Regions from separate parts of the Chryseobacterium sp. BGA-UO-ETr-SB22 genome, predicted to be linked through region 1. Evidence: riboswitches for the same ligand, from Rfam matches in the RefSeq annotation. Region 1 holds a riboswitch; each other region holds the start of a gene.
The links. Region 1 has a riboswitch for cobalamin ahead of AC57AW_RS11745 (hypothetical protein). Riboswitches for the same ligand answer to the same signal wherever they lie in the genome.
Positions count from the first base shown of each region.

Region 2: linked by a shared signal. The riboswitch ahead of AC57AW_RS19510 (acyl-CoA thioesterase) and the one ahead of AC57AW_RS11745 (hypothetical protein) in region 1 are both predicted to bind cobalamin.
Region 3: linked by a shared signal. The riboswitch ahead of AC57AW_RS09205 (T9SS type A sorting domain-containing protein) and the one ahead of AC57AW_RS11745 (hypothetical protein) in region 1 are both predicted to bind cobalamin.

Region 1 covers NZ_JCAQOV010000005.1:984,926-990,248, forward strand. The annotation lists gene AC57AW_RS11730 (hypothetical protein) at 1-928, opposite strand, end outside; gene AC57AW_RS11735 (transposase) at 1,301-1,738, opposite strand; gene AC57AW_RS11740 (hypothetical protein) at 2,180-2,722, shown strand; cobalamin riboswitch at 3,214-3,404, shown strand; gene AC57AW_RS11745 (hypothetical protein) at 3,638-3,871, shown strand; gene prpB (methylisocitrate lyase) at 3,858-4,754, shown strand; gene prpC (bifunctional 2-methylcitrate synthase/citrate synthase) at 4,757-5,323, shown strand, end outside.
Region 2 covers NZ_JCAQOV010000005.1:2,686,648-2,691,970, reverse strand. The annotation lists gene AC57AW_RS19520 (XAC2610-related protein) at 352-1,047, shown strand; gene AC57AW_RS19515 (HD domain-containing protein) at 1,056-1,646, shown strand; gene AC57AW_RS19510 (acyl-CoA thioesterase) at 1,703-2,086, opposite strand; cobalamin riboswitch at 2,204-2,383, opposite strand; gene AC57AW_RS19505 (hypothetical protein) at 2,418-3,218, opposite strand; gene AC57AW_RS19500 (T9SS type A sorting domain-containing protein) at 3,477-4,580, shown strand; gene AC57AW_RS19495 (endonuclease MutS2) at 4,671-5,323, opposite strand, start outside.
Region 3 covers NZ_JCAQOV010000005.1:413,720-419,042, reverse strand. The annotation lists gene AC57AW_RS09215 (hypothetical protein) at 1-81, shown strand, start outside; gene AC57AW_RS09210 (esterase-like activity of phytase family protein) at 146-1,414, opposite strand; cobalamin riboswitch at 1,647-1,839, shown strand; gene AC57AW_RS09205 (T9SS type A sorting domain-containing protein) at 1,903-3,006, shown strand; gene clpP (ATP-dependent Clp endopeptidase proteolytic subunit ClpP) at 3,275-3,961, opposite strand; gene dnaG (DNA primase) at 4,075-5,323, opposite strand, start outside.

The DNA of each region.
Region 1 (5,323 bases):
TTTCATTATCCGTAAAAGGATCCTCATTCTCATTGATATCTATTGTCGTGTTCAGCAATTGCTGATCAGCTATTACCATGCTGTCTGTGATTCTTTTTGCTTTTGTACTGTATGCTGCCTGGTTTTTGAAATCATTAAGCATTAAATAAGACTCTGCTTTCCCCGAATAAATATCTTTTAATGCGAGCGTGTATATTTTATATTTTTGATTAATTTCTAAGGCTTTATCAAAGTATTCCAGTGCCTGCGTATAGTTTTTCTTTTTATTTTCTATATTTCCTTTAAGGATATAATAACGGATAAATTCAGATTGATCATTTTCCTGAGACATCAATTCCTTAAATTCATTGAGAAATATTTCTGCTTTTAAATAATTATTTCTCAGATAATATTCTTCGGCAAGATCTGTTGCAAAAAGGCCAAGAAAAAAGTTTTTATAAGGACTTTTATTGTCCATTTTTCCTATTTCCTGATGACCACGATATAAATAAACCAAAGCTGAGTCTTTCGTACTGTTTGCAGAGATTTGAATATTTTTTGCCTTTGTCCTGTTAACAAGCCCTTTTATTAAATAATTTTCTTTTTCAGGTATTCTATTAAGAAGTCCTAAAGAACTGCTAAGTGCTTTTTGAGATTTTTTAACATATCCCAGTTCAGAATAAACAACAGCTTCCTGTATAAAGAAAAGAGACAATAGGTAATAATTATATTCTTCCTTTGCAAGACTTTTGCCTTGCAGAATCTTCTCAAGAGCAGCTTTATAATTTTGTTCATTCAGGTAAACTTCCGACATTTTCATATCTGCCTGAATCATTCCGTTGGAGTAGTCAATCTCTTTAGATTGGTAATATATTTCAGTACAGATTCTTAAGATTTCTTTGCTGCCTTTATTGGCATATATGCCCTTATCCTGGACAACAATAATCATACTATCGATTCTTTTTTGTTGTTTAATATTATCCTGTGAATAACAAAAATTATAAAAGACAACTAAAATTATCAGTAAAAATTTAATTTTCACAAATAAAAATTTTTATACGTTGAATAAAATCCCATTAATAAACATAAATTGATTCATTTAGTTTACTTTTTAAAGTTACTTATTTATTTGCTGTGGTTTATTGAATTATCATAATATGTAATAATTAAGTTTTATATCTATATTGATATAGATAATTATTTATGAAATTTAATAACACTTTTTGAGCTGTCTATTTTCATAGAGCATATGGTAAAATTGTTTTTTCACCTTTAATTGAATGCAGTTATGAGAACTGGAAATTACGAATGTAAAGTGTTACTAATTGAATCCGTTTTTGTATTTACCCATCCATTTGTATAAGGTAGTCTTGGGAATCTTATATTCATTCATGACCTCCTGCTTACTCTTTTTCCCTGTATCAATAAGATCCAGAATGAAAGAAATAATTTCTTGGGTATACAGTTTTTTTCTGAACTGAGGGAGTGAAGATTGGATAGTTGTATTGCTTGTATTTACATTAGCAGGAGGTGCATAGAGTATAAGATAATGTGAATAAACTCTAAAAAAATCATATTCAAGTAAAATACTGAACCGTAAAATAAGATCGCTTTCTATAGATTTTTGGGATAATATTTGAGTTAATTCTTCATCTGTACATTTCAAAAATTTACAGATTCGTATTTGATCTATTTCAAATTCCTTTATTCTTTGGGTGATGAGGTCGCCCATATGAATATTCTTGATATCGTGAATCATCCTTTAGTATTAAATTTGTGTTTTTCTAAAAATATTTGAAGTGAACTATATCATTTCAAATCGTATGCAAAATTATTAATATTGCATAAATACAGGGGTTATCGTAGCTGTCGATAACTGTCAAAACTTATCGAATTTTGTTATTTGCTGGTTAATTTTGGCTTTTTGGGAAAAGTGGTCTATGAAAATGTGAACTTTTAAATCGGATCATTAAAACCTGATTTTTACAGAATAAATTAAGAATAGTTAGCTTTCATTTGCTATCAGAATCATATGTAAAAGTTGTTGCAATAAAGAATTACACCTATGGAATATTAAAAGAGAAAAGGAAGCTCTGTAAAAATTAAGAAGAAGAGATCATATTATTATTGTTTTGTAGTAACCGGATAGAGTAAATTTTAATACCTTTAACTTTCAAATCATTAAAATTCTAAATAATCCATGAAGACGAAACCATTAACTTTCATCTTAATTATCTTTTTTCAACTGATAAGTATCACAGCATTTTCACAGAAAACAGCTGTTCTAAACTCTCTATTAGATAAAAATTCAGAATTTATTTTTCCACAGACTCCCGATAAGATCTCAAAAGCATTGAACATGAAACCTGTGTTTTATGAAGATGCCAATGAAGAAAAATATGTGAAATGGCCTACAAAAACAGGATTGGAACTGTATTGCAGCCTGGGAAAAAGTAATGCTGTTAATGAGATGTTCTTTACCATTTCAGACAATAAACCCGTAGTGGTAGAAGGGCTTCCATTTGGGCTTATCATGAATAAAAGTTCGCTGCAGGACAGCAAAACGAAGTTCAGTAAGTACAGTGCTAAAACACAGAAGCTAGGTTCTGACAGTGAATTTCCAGGAGGTTCAAAACTGATTTTTAAGAAAGGAAAACATTATGCAACCTTGTTTTTTAACAATAAAAATCTGCTAAAATCTTTAGCACTTACCACAGAACTGGTTGATCCGGCTGCCAATTAATTTCAACAGCTTTCAAATACTATAAAATCCGTCATTTTTTGGCGGATTTTTTTTATCCATTCATTCTAAATAATAAGGAGAAAAAAATCTCTGCTTACAAAGCAACACAGCTGCTTTTAGAAAATGGATTGTAGAATAAAGATTCAAGTTTCTTACTAAAAATGATATAAAAAAGATCATTTAATATGAAAAGATAAACATTCACAATTCTTAAAAAAAACAGTTCAAAAAAACACTTCAATTCCAGGGTGAAAAATGACAACGAGGAAGTTATTTCTTTAAAGTTGTTTCATTTTTTCATTATATATCTTAAGAATTTAGTAACGAAAAACGAACGGAATCATCTAAATTACAATGTCTGTTGAATAAAAAATGTATTTTTAATAATAACAAAATCAGTGGGTTATGGTTAAATAATTATTGTTTGCATAAAATATCTTTCACGTTTTTATAAAATACCTATATTTACCACCAAGGAGTTCTTAACATCTTCTTTATCAACCGAAACTGGTTACACTTAGCTGTGTCTTAAAAGGGAATCGTGTGCAAATCACGAACTGTCGCGCAACTGTAAGTAACATCAAGGTTTTTATCAAAAAAGGTCCACTGTATGCCTCGTTATATGGGAAGGACGATAAAAACTGTTACAAGTCAGGAGACCTGCCTATTTCGAATTGACGATGCTTTCGCGGTATGAAGCTTATAGTCAGGTATGATACGATATGGATAACAGTGGGATCAATATATTTTGTCAGCTCGTGTTATTTTGTGATGCAGGTAAGTAGTGGGGCAGTATGCTCTTTCATTATCGTGTATTCATCGTATTTTCCTTTTCCATATTTTTCTTTTCCACAGGCATTGTGAAGTTTATCAGGAACTTTTTATGAGGATTTAATCAATATAAAAAGTTAAAAAATGTACCCATTCGATTTCGGTTATTCATGCAGGAGCAGCAGACTTGGAAATAAACAGGTTTGCAGGGAGGTAATGGTGCATAATTCCGGATTACAAAAAACGAATAAAACAGTTCTGCTTCCTTTTGATTTCCTTTTTACCACATCATGGAATGGTGGCTATTATTGCGTCTATTCATGGTCTTCTGTAAACAAAATTCAACTAAACAATAAATATTATAATGACTACAAGTGAAAGTTTGAAGTCTCCCGGTATGAAATTTCGGGAGGCCATGCGAAAAGAAAGTCCCCTTCAGATTGTTGGTACCATTAATGCCAATCACGCGCTGCTAGCACAGCAGGCTGGGTTCAATGCAATTTATCTTTCAGGAGGCGGTGTTGCTGCAGGCTCTCTGGGTATTCCGGATTTAGGAATTACTACGCTGGAAGATGTATTGATTGATGTTCAGCGTATCACGAATGTTTGCGATGTACCATTGATGGTAGATGTTGATACCGGATTTGGGCCTTCAGCATTCAATGTGGCAAGAACCGTCAAGTCACTGATTAAAGCCGGAGCTGCTGCTTTGCATATTGAAGATCAGGTAGGTGCAAAACGTTGTGGACACCGCCCGGGAAAGGAAGTTGTAACCAAAGAAGAAATGGTAGACAGGCTGAAAGCTGCTGCAGATGCCCGTACCGATGAGAATTTTGTAATAGGTGCCCGTACCGATGCATTTGCTAATGAAGGATTGGAAAAAACATTGGAAAGAGCAGTTGCTTACAAAGAAGCCGGAGCAGATTTCATCTTTGCAGAAGCCGTTCCTGACTTAAGCTTTTACCAAAAGTTTGTTGAAGCTACAGGAGTTCCCGTACTGGCTAATATTACAGAATTCGGGATGATCAGAATGTACACAGTGGAAGAATTAAAAAATGCAGGCGTAGGACTGGTTCTTTATCCGCTTTCGGCTTTCCGTGCCGCCAATAAAGCGGCTCAAAATGTATACGAACACCTTCGCAAAGACGGAACACAGGTCAATGTATTAGATACCATGCAAACCAGAGAAGAACTCTATCAAAGCATTGGATACTACGACTATGAACAAAAATTAGACAACCTTTTTAAACAAAATAATTGATAATGTCAACGAACAGTGAACCCACATTTAAACCTAAAAAAAGCGTTGCGCTTTCAGGGGTAGCAGCAGGTAATACTGCGCTTTGCAGTGTCGGAAAAAGTGGAAACGATCTCCATTACAGAGGATATGATATTCTGGATCTGGCAGAAAAAACGCAATTTGAAGAAGTAGCCTACCTGTTGATCTATGGCCAGCTGCCTACTGGAGCACAGTTGAAAAACTATAAAGCCAAATTAAAATCTCTGAGAGGACTGCCTCATTCTGTGAGAAATATCCTTAAGAGTATTCCTGCAGCAGCCCACCCAATGGATGTTATGCGTTCTATGGTTTCCGCTGTCGGAAGTATTCAGCCGGAAAAAGACGATCATAATATGGCGGGAGCAAGAGATATTGCAGACAAATTACTCGCATCTTTCAGCTCAGGTCTGTTATATTGGTACCACTATACCCATAATGGAAAAGAAATTGATGTAGAAACCGATGATGATACAATAGGAGGGCATTTTCTTCACCTGTTACACGGAAAGAAACCTTCAGATTCCTGGGTAAAAGCAATGGAAATCTCGTTG
Region 2 (5,323 bases), 1.7 Mb from region 1:
ATGGAAATAATTGTAAAATTGTTGAAATTTTTGATGTGATTGAGAAAAATAATCAGAAATAATTGAGATGGTCCATTACTATTTACTCATTATTTATTAATTATTTCGTTGCCCACTGCCATCATCTAGCCCCGATAGCAGCGGTTACCCCACAGCAGATAGGTTTCAGGTGCTGTGCGAGGAGTATGAGCGTATAGCGGGAAACAGCTTCTTATTAATGAATACTCTTTTATCTAAAGGCTGTTAAATTGTTTCAGATTTTTACATATAATAAGGCTGTAATTTTGAGATCGGTATTATGATTCGTATTTTTGTTAGGTACAAAAACACCTAAATCTATTTACTATTACCATGAATTTATTAAATACATACAAGCATTTATCGGCTTTTGTTTTACTTGGTCCTGCCTGTTTTGGACAATATCAGTTTGAGGTTAAAAATGCGTCAAAGAATTACGATGCAATCATCCAGGTAGAGAATTGCCATGATGGGCGGTGCAGCGGCAAAGGAAGTGTAGAATTGTTTGATCATAAAAACACAAAGGTGCAGACTTTTGTATCGGACGACCTGGTATTGGAAGTAGATCAGGCTGAAAAACCTAAGCAGGGAAAAATGATTCAGCTGACAAATAAGCAGAATTCTGTTATCATTAATGATTTTAATTTTGACGGAACCGAAGATGTTGCGATAAGGAACGGAAATATGGGAAACTACAGTGCCGCTTCCTATGATGTATATGTATTCAACAGTACTAGAATGGGGTTTGTAAAGAGTAAAGAACTTACGGATCTTGCTTCCAATGCCCTTGATATTTTTGATGTTGATGTGAAACGTAAACGCCTGATCTCCTATGGTAAATCCGGGTGCTGCGATATTTTCACTACTGAATACGCCGTTATTCCGAATAAAGGTCTGGATAAAGTCTTTGAAAAGGAAGAGGATATGAACACTGAAGGTCAGGTGAAAGTAATAACTAAAGAAAAGATCAATAATAAATGGATTACCAAAACAAAGGTATACCCGGCAGATCAATATAATAGAAAATAAAAAGTTAGATGAAAATTCAGAAAGAGATTGACTTTATTCTGGCAGTGGATGCCTTGAAAAATGTACAGCGAAGAAATTATAATGCTGATGATTCCCGAAGAGAGAATACCGCGGAACATTCCTGGCAGATTATCATTCTGGCACAGATCCTTTATCCGTATGCTAAAAACCGTGCAGATATTGATCTTTTAAGAGTGATAAGAATGCTTTCCATCCATGATTTGGTAGAGATAGAAGCTGGAGACACTTTTATTTTTGATGAAAAGGCAATGGTAGGTAAGTTTGACAGAGAAAAGGCATCTGCCCAAAAGATTTTCGGAATTCTTGATGAACCTTTGCGCACGGAGTTCTTTAATCTATGGCTTGAGTTCGAAGATGAGAAAACCTCTGATGCTATTTTTGCCTGCGGGATTGATAGAATTATGCCGTTTATTTTAAATTCTCATACTTCAGGAAAAAGCTGGACGGAAGCGGGAGTAACAGAAAAACAAATCCGAAATATGCTTGAAAATGCAATCAACAGAGCTTCTGATGAAATGGGTGAAGCTTTTGAACTGCTGCTGAACAGAAGTCTGGAAATGGAAAAAGTTGTGAAATAAATTAAAAAACATAGAAAAAGCTTCGGGCGGCCAAAGGCCGCCCGAAGCTTTTTTATTTATAGTATCTGGATTGGTTTCTTGAATTCGTCAATCGCTACAAACGTAAAGTCACCTACGATGGCTTTTTCTCTTTCATAAGAATACATCTGCTCGGTATAGATCTCAACATTTACTTTCATACTGGTTTTTCCTACGTAGGAAACTTTCCCAATCAGTTCCACAATAGTTCCGGCAGGAATAGGTTTTTTGAAATCGATCTTGTCACTGCTCACTGTTACCACTCTTTTTCTGGCAAATCGGGTGGCTGTAATAAAAGCTACTTCGTCCATCAGCTGCATGGCCGTACCACCAAAAAGGGTATCGTAATGATTGGTTGTGTTAGGGAAAACCGCTTTAAAGATTCTGGTTTCGGATGCTTCAATTCTTTCTTCTGTAGTCATATATCATTATTATTAAAGCGAAATGAAAATGATATTAAAATAACAGAACAATGACAGGAACTTATAGAATTCCTGAAACAATCCATCAGATCAATACAACTTCAAATCGCGAAAGTTATTTGTTTAAAGAAATAGGCAGGTCTCCTGACTTGTAACATCTTTTATCTCCTTCCCATGCCTCGCACAGTGGATCTTTGATAAAGATTTCAGTTACTTACAGTTGCGCGACAGTCCGTGATTTTCACACGGTTCCCTTTTAATCTGCAATAATGCAGAACCAATTTCTGTGATGAATAAGCGTTAAAACTTTTCGGGTGCAAAAATAATGAATTTATTCCGGATTATGGTAAATAATCTGGCTGATTACTCTTCCTTTCTTGATCGTCCACAGCGTGGTGTATCTGTTTTCTCCAGAACCGTTTATCATGTATAGGAAAATATTGTCGGTGTCTAGGGAGGTTACGCCAATGTTCTCAAAATCCATGGTAGGCTGGAACATATTTTTGATGGCTTCTCTTACAAAGACAGAACCTCTTCCGGGCTGTTGTACCCTGATCGATTTGATTTCGGTCATTCCTTCTGGAAGGTCATTTCCAATTCCCCAGGGTTTTACTTTATCGATGGTCAGAAGTTTTCCTTCTGCATCTTTTTCTTTTTTACGGTAGCCTGCATTGGATGGATAAATATCAATCACAACTTTGCTTCTTTGGGCAGTAGGGACTTTCGGATCAGAATTATCTGTGAAAATAAGTGATTTTCCGTTTTTAGATTTGGACGGTGTATAAGCCGGAAGCTGATCAATATAAGCAATACGCTCTTTATTTACCATTCCTTCTTTATCAAGCGTTTCATAGCGTACAAACGGCTTGTCGTCATCCTGTTTTTCAGGATATTTGATCCAGATCCATTCTGTTTCTCCGGGAGCAGGTTTTACATAAACAAATACATCTCCTTTACGCATACGGATTTTGTCTACAATTTTTCTGTAATTGTCTTTATGAACCCGTACATTGGCATATCCTTCTTCAGCTTTTACCACTCCGAAAGGAACTTTATTCTGCCCTTTTACAAAGGCTAAAGAAAAAATACTGAAAGCGGATAGATAGAATGCTTTGTTTATGAAAGTCATCATGAAAATTTTTTGATCCCCCAAATATATAAATTAAATGCTTTTCGGAGGGTAATTATACTCTTACAGTTCTCTTAAATCTTGTATTTGTTCAAATAATGATAAGAAAGCAGGTATTTTACCAGTAATATTCTACAGGATAGCTGTGTTTTTTACGTATATAATTTAAATCTATTGAAAAAATACAATAATATATGGACGACCTATAAAGTATATTCAATAAAATTCCTATTTTTCAAGAGAATTTAAAAACTAATAAACATGACAAAAAGACTACTTTGTGTATTCTCTTTTATTTTGGGGATTTCCAGCTTTCAGGCAGAAAACAAAATAGAAGCAGGATCGGAATCTTTATTTTACTGTGATACGAACGTTCCCACCGGCGTTCAGATGTCCACTATAACCCTTACCTCCGGAACTGTTACATGGACTGCTGATCCAGATACCCCGAATAATACCATCAGATATAGATTACCCGGAACTACTTCCTGGATGGTAGCTACTCCTACACCAGGGCAAAATTCATTTACTATTACGAATCTGCAGCCTTGTACAGTTTATGAAGTGCAGGTAGCAAAAATATGTACTACTCAGGGAATGTGGTCGAATCCAATATTTTTTGCGACGTCACTCAATTATTGCACTACTGCCTCTACAGATGCAACAATGGTGTATATTTCAAATGTAACAGTAAATTCAACGGGAATGACAGCTCCAATGGTGAGCAACTCCGGAGCTTCTAACTATATCGATTACAGAACTGATATAGACCGGAGAATTAAATTTTTAGCAGGAAGTGTTGGAAATACGCTTTCAGTAAGTAGTACATGGACAGGTACTCCAAGTCCTATCACTATAACAGCATGGATAGATATCAATGGTAATGGTATTTTTGATTCTAATGAAAGAGTACTGGTTGCGAATAATGTGTCGTCAACAGCTCCGGTTGTAACCACATTTTCTATCCCCAGTTATCCTACATTGCCTAGTGCTGTAATTAATGGTTGCGGGCTTGTAATGAGGGTAATGTGCAGACAAGAGGTGCCTACAGATGCTTGTGGTTCATTTACCTATGGAGAAGTTGAGGATTACGGGATAAACTTCCTGAACCCTTTATTGGGAGTAAACGAAGCTGTTAAATCGGCAAAACCGGAAATTTATCCTAATCCAGCATCTGATATTTTAAATATCTCCGGAATTTCAGAAGCAACAGATTATGAGATTTATAATGTATTGGGGCAAAAAGCAGGTGAAGGAAAAGTTTCTGATCATAAAGTAAACCTTAGCAATTTATCCGAAGGAATTTATTTTATTCAGCTGAAAGATAAAAATCATACAATTCGGTTAAAATTCATTAAGAAATAAAATATTGAATAAAAAAGAGAGAGTGTCGGAAGGCACTCTCTCTTAGTATTTGCGTAAAATAAGTTTAAAAATAAACTCATTTTAGATTAATTAAATTCTCTCAAGTTCATCCGCATTAATCGTTGTCTTGAAGGTTCCATAATTGACAATTACCTTGTTTCTGGAAATCTTTTCGATAGTTCCTACACTGGTACTTCCGGTAATACGAACACGCTGTCCAATTTTCATCCAAACAGCACGGTCACTTTTACGCTGTTCTTCCAGTTTTTCATTGGTTTCTGCAATTTTTTCAATCACTTCCTCCTTTTTCAGCTGTTGAGTAATTTTTCTCTTAACAACCTGCAGGCGTTTTGTTTCATCCTTATCATGGCCTAATTTCCTGAATTTCTCCTGCTCCAGAAGCTTTACAAAGTCTTTTACAACATCTTTTCTGGATTTGCCCTTTGTATAACTGTCGATGAACGTCTCAATCTTATTCCCGAACTGAAGCTTACGGTGTTCCTCTTCATATAATTTCTGGAAATTGAACAGTTTCTGCTGCAGCTGATCATTCAGTTTCTGAAGATTGTCACGCTTATCCTCTACAGATTCTTTTCTTTCTGCAAGATCGGATTTCAGTTTTTCAACTTCAAATTTTTCTTGCTGCAGTTTTACAATAGTCTTATCAAGGTTAACAATATCATGTTCTACCTTTTTCTTGGCAGAATGGATAATAAATCTTGGGATTTTATTCTTTTCTGCAA
Region 3 (5,323 bases), 570 kb from region 1:
GTACTTCTATTTATAGGAAACGTTCTGATACAAACATTTTTAGTTTATAGAGTTTTCTTTAAAAGGAGAAAAGTCAGCTAAGAAATACCATACAATAAAAACGGCGGCATCGAAGATGCCGCCGTTTTCCGTTAAAAAAATCTAATTATTGAATATCGACTACATACATAGTTCCTTTGTCTACCTTCCCTGTTTTAGGAAGAATTTTAGCCTTAGGGTTTCCGTTTCCATCATCCACTACTCCAAAATCATCATCATTGAAAACAGCCAGTTTATTATTTCCTAAATAAACAATTCCCTCAAACTTATCATGTTCGTAGCCCAGCTTTGCAACCAGATCTACGGCCAATGTTTTTGAAACAGCCTTTATCCCGGCATTGGTAATTTCGTCCCATGAACACTGTTCTAAGGCCTTACCATTAATTTTCATTCCGTCTACCGCATTAATATCAGTTCCATTCACATCGGAAGCATTGCTTAGGTTGATTCTGTATACTTTTTTAATTCCTCCCTGAGATCCGAAATTTCCATCTCTTTCAATCACCAGGAATTCATTATTACTTAAGGCTGTAATGTCACAAACTGAATCGGAAGCTCCTCCATCCTGTTTGTATAAAAACTGTTTGGTCTGCCCTGTAACAGTATCAAATGTGACAATTCTCGTCAAAGTAGTATTGGTAGCCAATGCTTTGCTGGGTACATACATCATTGACTGTATGGTTCCTACCAATGTTCTTCCATCGGGTGTAATAGCAAGTCCTTCCATCCCTCTGTTCGCTCTTCTTTTGGCTAAAACAGCAGGTAATTTTCTTGGTCCTGTATTTACGCCAATCGGGCTTATTCTTTCCATCTCCATTCCGTCTGCACTATAATGCACGATGTGTGGCCCGTATTCATCAGAAACCCAGAATGTACCGTCTGCTGCTGCTACAATACTTTCACTGTCTAATCCATATTGATCCGTCCCTAAAACATTTCCGGAAGCATCATAGGCTATTTCTCCGGTACTTCCCATTCCTGCAGGGTTTGGTAATCCTGTAATAGGCTGTCCTGATGGGTTTTTAAGCTTAATATATTTAATCACTTCTACATTTCCATCAGCATTGATTTTAAAATGCATAATGGTAGGCGTAAAGTTAGGGGTAAGAAATTTTTTTCCATTCTGGAAGTCAGTATTAGGTCCTCTATCTGTAATGACATAGAATTCACCTTTTCTTGTAGGGTGAGCAGCTGCTCCGGAACCAAATCCACCATTGATAACATCTACTCCGTTTATCGTAGCCAGTTTTGTAAATGGAAATTCCTGAGGCAGTTTGGAATAATTAATATCCTGATTAATTATTGTAGAATCAGCCTCACTGTTGCATGAAGCTAATACTGCCAGCACTGCAACAGACAATAGTAATTTTTTCATATTCACTTTTATGGCTGCGAAAATAGAGATTGATTATAAACTGATCTTGAATATAATGATAATTCTATTTTAACAATAGAACTACAAAATGAATTGAATATAAACAGAAAAAAGAAGATTTTAAAATGGAAATCCAGCAATCTAACTCAATTATTAATTAATATGAAAACCAACTTTTTAAGCATATCCGAAAAAAGATAATTCACAAAACGGACTCACAAATTTATATGATATATTTGCAGCGTTTTAAGGCTGAACATTGTTCATTAATAGGGAATCAAGTGAGAATACCATTCAAATTTTGAGCTGTACCCGCAACTGTAAACTGTTTAAACTTATAGCATATTAATACCACTGGACCTGAAAATCCGGGAAGGAGGCTGTAAGATGTGAGCCAGGAGACCTGCCTTAAAATACTGACTTTAGAGGAAAAAATACTTTCCTTTGAAGATAAGTTTCGGGAGTAAAACTTTAATTTAAATTATATCATGAGAAAAATCTATTTTTTTTTCTTGCTGCTTTGTATGCAGTTATTGTCAGCCCAATTCACAGAAAATGACATTAAATTCTGGGTAGGAACCGGTTCTAAAAAGGCCTATTTCATTGCAGATTTTAATGACAACAGCACTCCCAATTCTTATGCATGGGGATACCGCTTTGATAGCAATGATTTAACAATGGAAGATCTTATTAATGCTATTGTGGCCGCAGAACCCAAAATGCAGGTTGACATTCCTACAGGATACCTTTCTATTCTGAATTATAATCATCACACCTCCACTATTGATGACAGCTGGATAACATGGTCCGGATCCAGTGCATCAACCATGACATGGAATAATGGTGTAGGTTATACTCCTTTGGTTGACGGAAAATGGTATGGAGCTTCATACGGTCTTGATCATTACGACACTCCTCCTTCTACTCCTGTTGCAGCTTACAGCTCTTCATGGTACGTACCATCTCAGGTTACCAACTGGGTAGGAACAGGAAGCAATAAAAGCCTTGTGGTGATTGATTTCGGAACTGATAATGCCAATGGTGCCAATTCTTTTGTTTTCGGAATTAAATATAACGGGAGCATCACTGCTGAACAGGCTTTACAACTGATCCAGACTCAGGTTTCGTATTTTAATTATACATCGGCTAACAATCAGGTTTCCCATTTATCATTAAATTCATTCACCGGGAATACTTCCGGATCAGACAGCTGGAAGTTATACAAAGGAAAAGATTTGTCAAGCTGGCAAACGAAAACCAGCCTTTCTCAGGTTCAGCTGAGCAATGATGATTGGTTGGGGCTGAGTTTTGGGCAAAGAAGACCATTTACACCAACTGAAGCACAATTAACCTTGGGTACTTCTTCCGTTTCAAAGAAAAAATTCAGTATTTATCCTAATCCGGCAAGTGATTTCATTCAGATTGAAACAACTGAGAAACTAAAAGAAGTGAATATTTATTCAGCTGCTGGGCAAAAGGTACTAACTTCTCAGGAGTTAAAGATTCCTATCCGGGCTTTATCTTCAGGAGTTTATTTTGTTGAGATTAAAACAAATGGTGGTTCTGTGATGCATAAGATGGTTAAGAAATAAAGAAAAGCGCCTTTACACGTAAAACCACCCCGTCAAAAATTCTTTGAATTTTTGACACCCCTCCAGAGGATGGGAATTTTCACGTCTTCAGTTTAAATTTTTGTCAATAATTAGAATCTATGCAGAATTGCAAACTGTATGGAAAAACCATTATTCCAATTGTATCATTCTGTAGAAATCTAAACAGTCAATACAGTTCAAAATCCAGAATTGATTCAACAAAAAAACCGCACCAGATGGGTGCGGTTTCTTATGATTTTACAATCAATTATTTTTTCTCAGTAGATCTTTGCAGAACCTCATCTACCATTCCGTAGCCTTTCGCTTCTTCAGAAGTCATCCAGTAATCTCTGTCAGAAGATTTTTCTACCCACTCATATGTTTGTCCTGAGTGGTGACCAATGATTTCGTAAAGTTCCTGCTTCAATTTCAGCATCTCTCTCAAGTTGATCTCCATATCAGAAGCAACTCCCTGAGCACCTCCTGAAGGCTGGTGAATCATTACTCTTGAGTGCTTAAGCGCAGAACGTTTTCCTTTTTCTCCGGCAACCAATAATACAGCTCCCATTGAAGCAGCCATACCTGTACAGATTGTCGCTACATCCGGCTTAATAATCTGCATAGTGTCATAAATACCTAAACCTGCATAAACACTTCCACCAGGAGAGTTGATATAGATCTGAATATCTTTTGACGGATCTGCACTTTCTAAGAATAAAAGCTGTGCTGTAACAATATTTGCTACCTGATCATCAATACCTGTTCCCAGGAAGATAATTCTGTCCATCATCAAACGGGAGAAAACGTCCATCTGAGCAACGTTTAATCTTCTTTCTTCCATGATGTACGGAGTAAGATTCGTTGGCCCATACATTCCCATATACTGATCGGTAACCAAACCGTTGTTTCCTAAATGCTTTACAGAGAAATCTCTGAAATCTTTTTTAATGTCCATATTTCTATTATGTATTATTTTTATACTATTCTCGAAGTTTAAATTACAATATTTATTCCTAAAATTTTATAGGACTTTTTGTCACAGAATATCAAAAAAACTGACTTTAAAAACTATCTTTTTCTATCACCATAGATTCCTTTGATAGGCGAATATTCGATGATATTACTCAATCGCATCGAAGCCTGTTTCAGTAAGGTAATCTTTTTGATGAGCTCATAATATTTCCCTTCATCTGTGGTACTGTACTTATCAAGATCTTTAGCCGTTTCCGTGATTAAATAATCAATATACCTGTATTTATGCAATAAAACATCTCCCTGGATCTGATCTGCCACTTTATCACCATAATTGGGAGGATAAATATTTCTGGAAGCCCAGTTTTCAAGATCATCCAGTGGAATCAAAGCATCCACCACCTTTGTAGTAATCTCTTCATCCATAAAAGATACAAAAAAGTTTCCACTTCTAAGCTCATCTTTCTGAATTCCCTCTCTCACCTGAGTGATAATGACTTCATTACCTTTGACTAAAAACGTATACTGTTCTTCTTCAAAATGATGAAGAATTTCTTCAATTACCGTAATCTGATATTCTTCACCTTGTTCATTTCTACGTTTCAGAATAATATCCCCAAATGCCAGCATGTGTTCAACAAGTTTATTCTCCATAAACAGTACATCAAACAGGAAAGGATCTTCTTTTTCTTTTTCAAGAGGAACAATCTCCATCTTTGGAGCTGCTTTCTCCTTTTGCTGCTGTTGAACGTGATGGGTCTGATTCTGTGTGATCTGCTTCTGAACATCCAGTTCATTGAAAAGACTCTGCTCAGAAAGCCCGAATTTATTGGAAACCTCTTTAAGGTAAACTTCTCTTTTCAGTGCATTCTGTACAAAAGAAACAGACTTTACGATATCCCTTATTGCTTCTGCTTTTTTAATAGGGTCATTACCAACATCCCTCAACAGAATTTCCGCTTTGAAGTCGATGAAATCCATCGCTTCATTTTCGATGTACTTTTCTACGTATTCCTGTGGATGTTTTCTGGCGAATGAATCCGGGTCATCTCCATCAGGGAAAAGCAACACACGGATATTCATTCCTTCCGTAAGCAACATATCAATGCTTCGGAAACTGGCTTTAATACCGGCATTATCACCATCAAAAAGAATGGTTACGTTTTCCGTAAGCCTTTTGATCAGTTTGATCTGCTCTGTAGTCAAAGACGTTCCGGAACTGGCCACCACATTTTCAATTCCGGACATATGAAGTGAAATCACATCCATATACCCTTCTACCAAAAGACAGCCATTCTTTCTTGAAATAGCCTGCTTACTCTGGTTTAACCCATAAAGGACATTG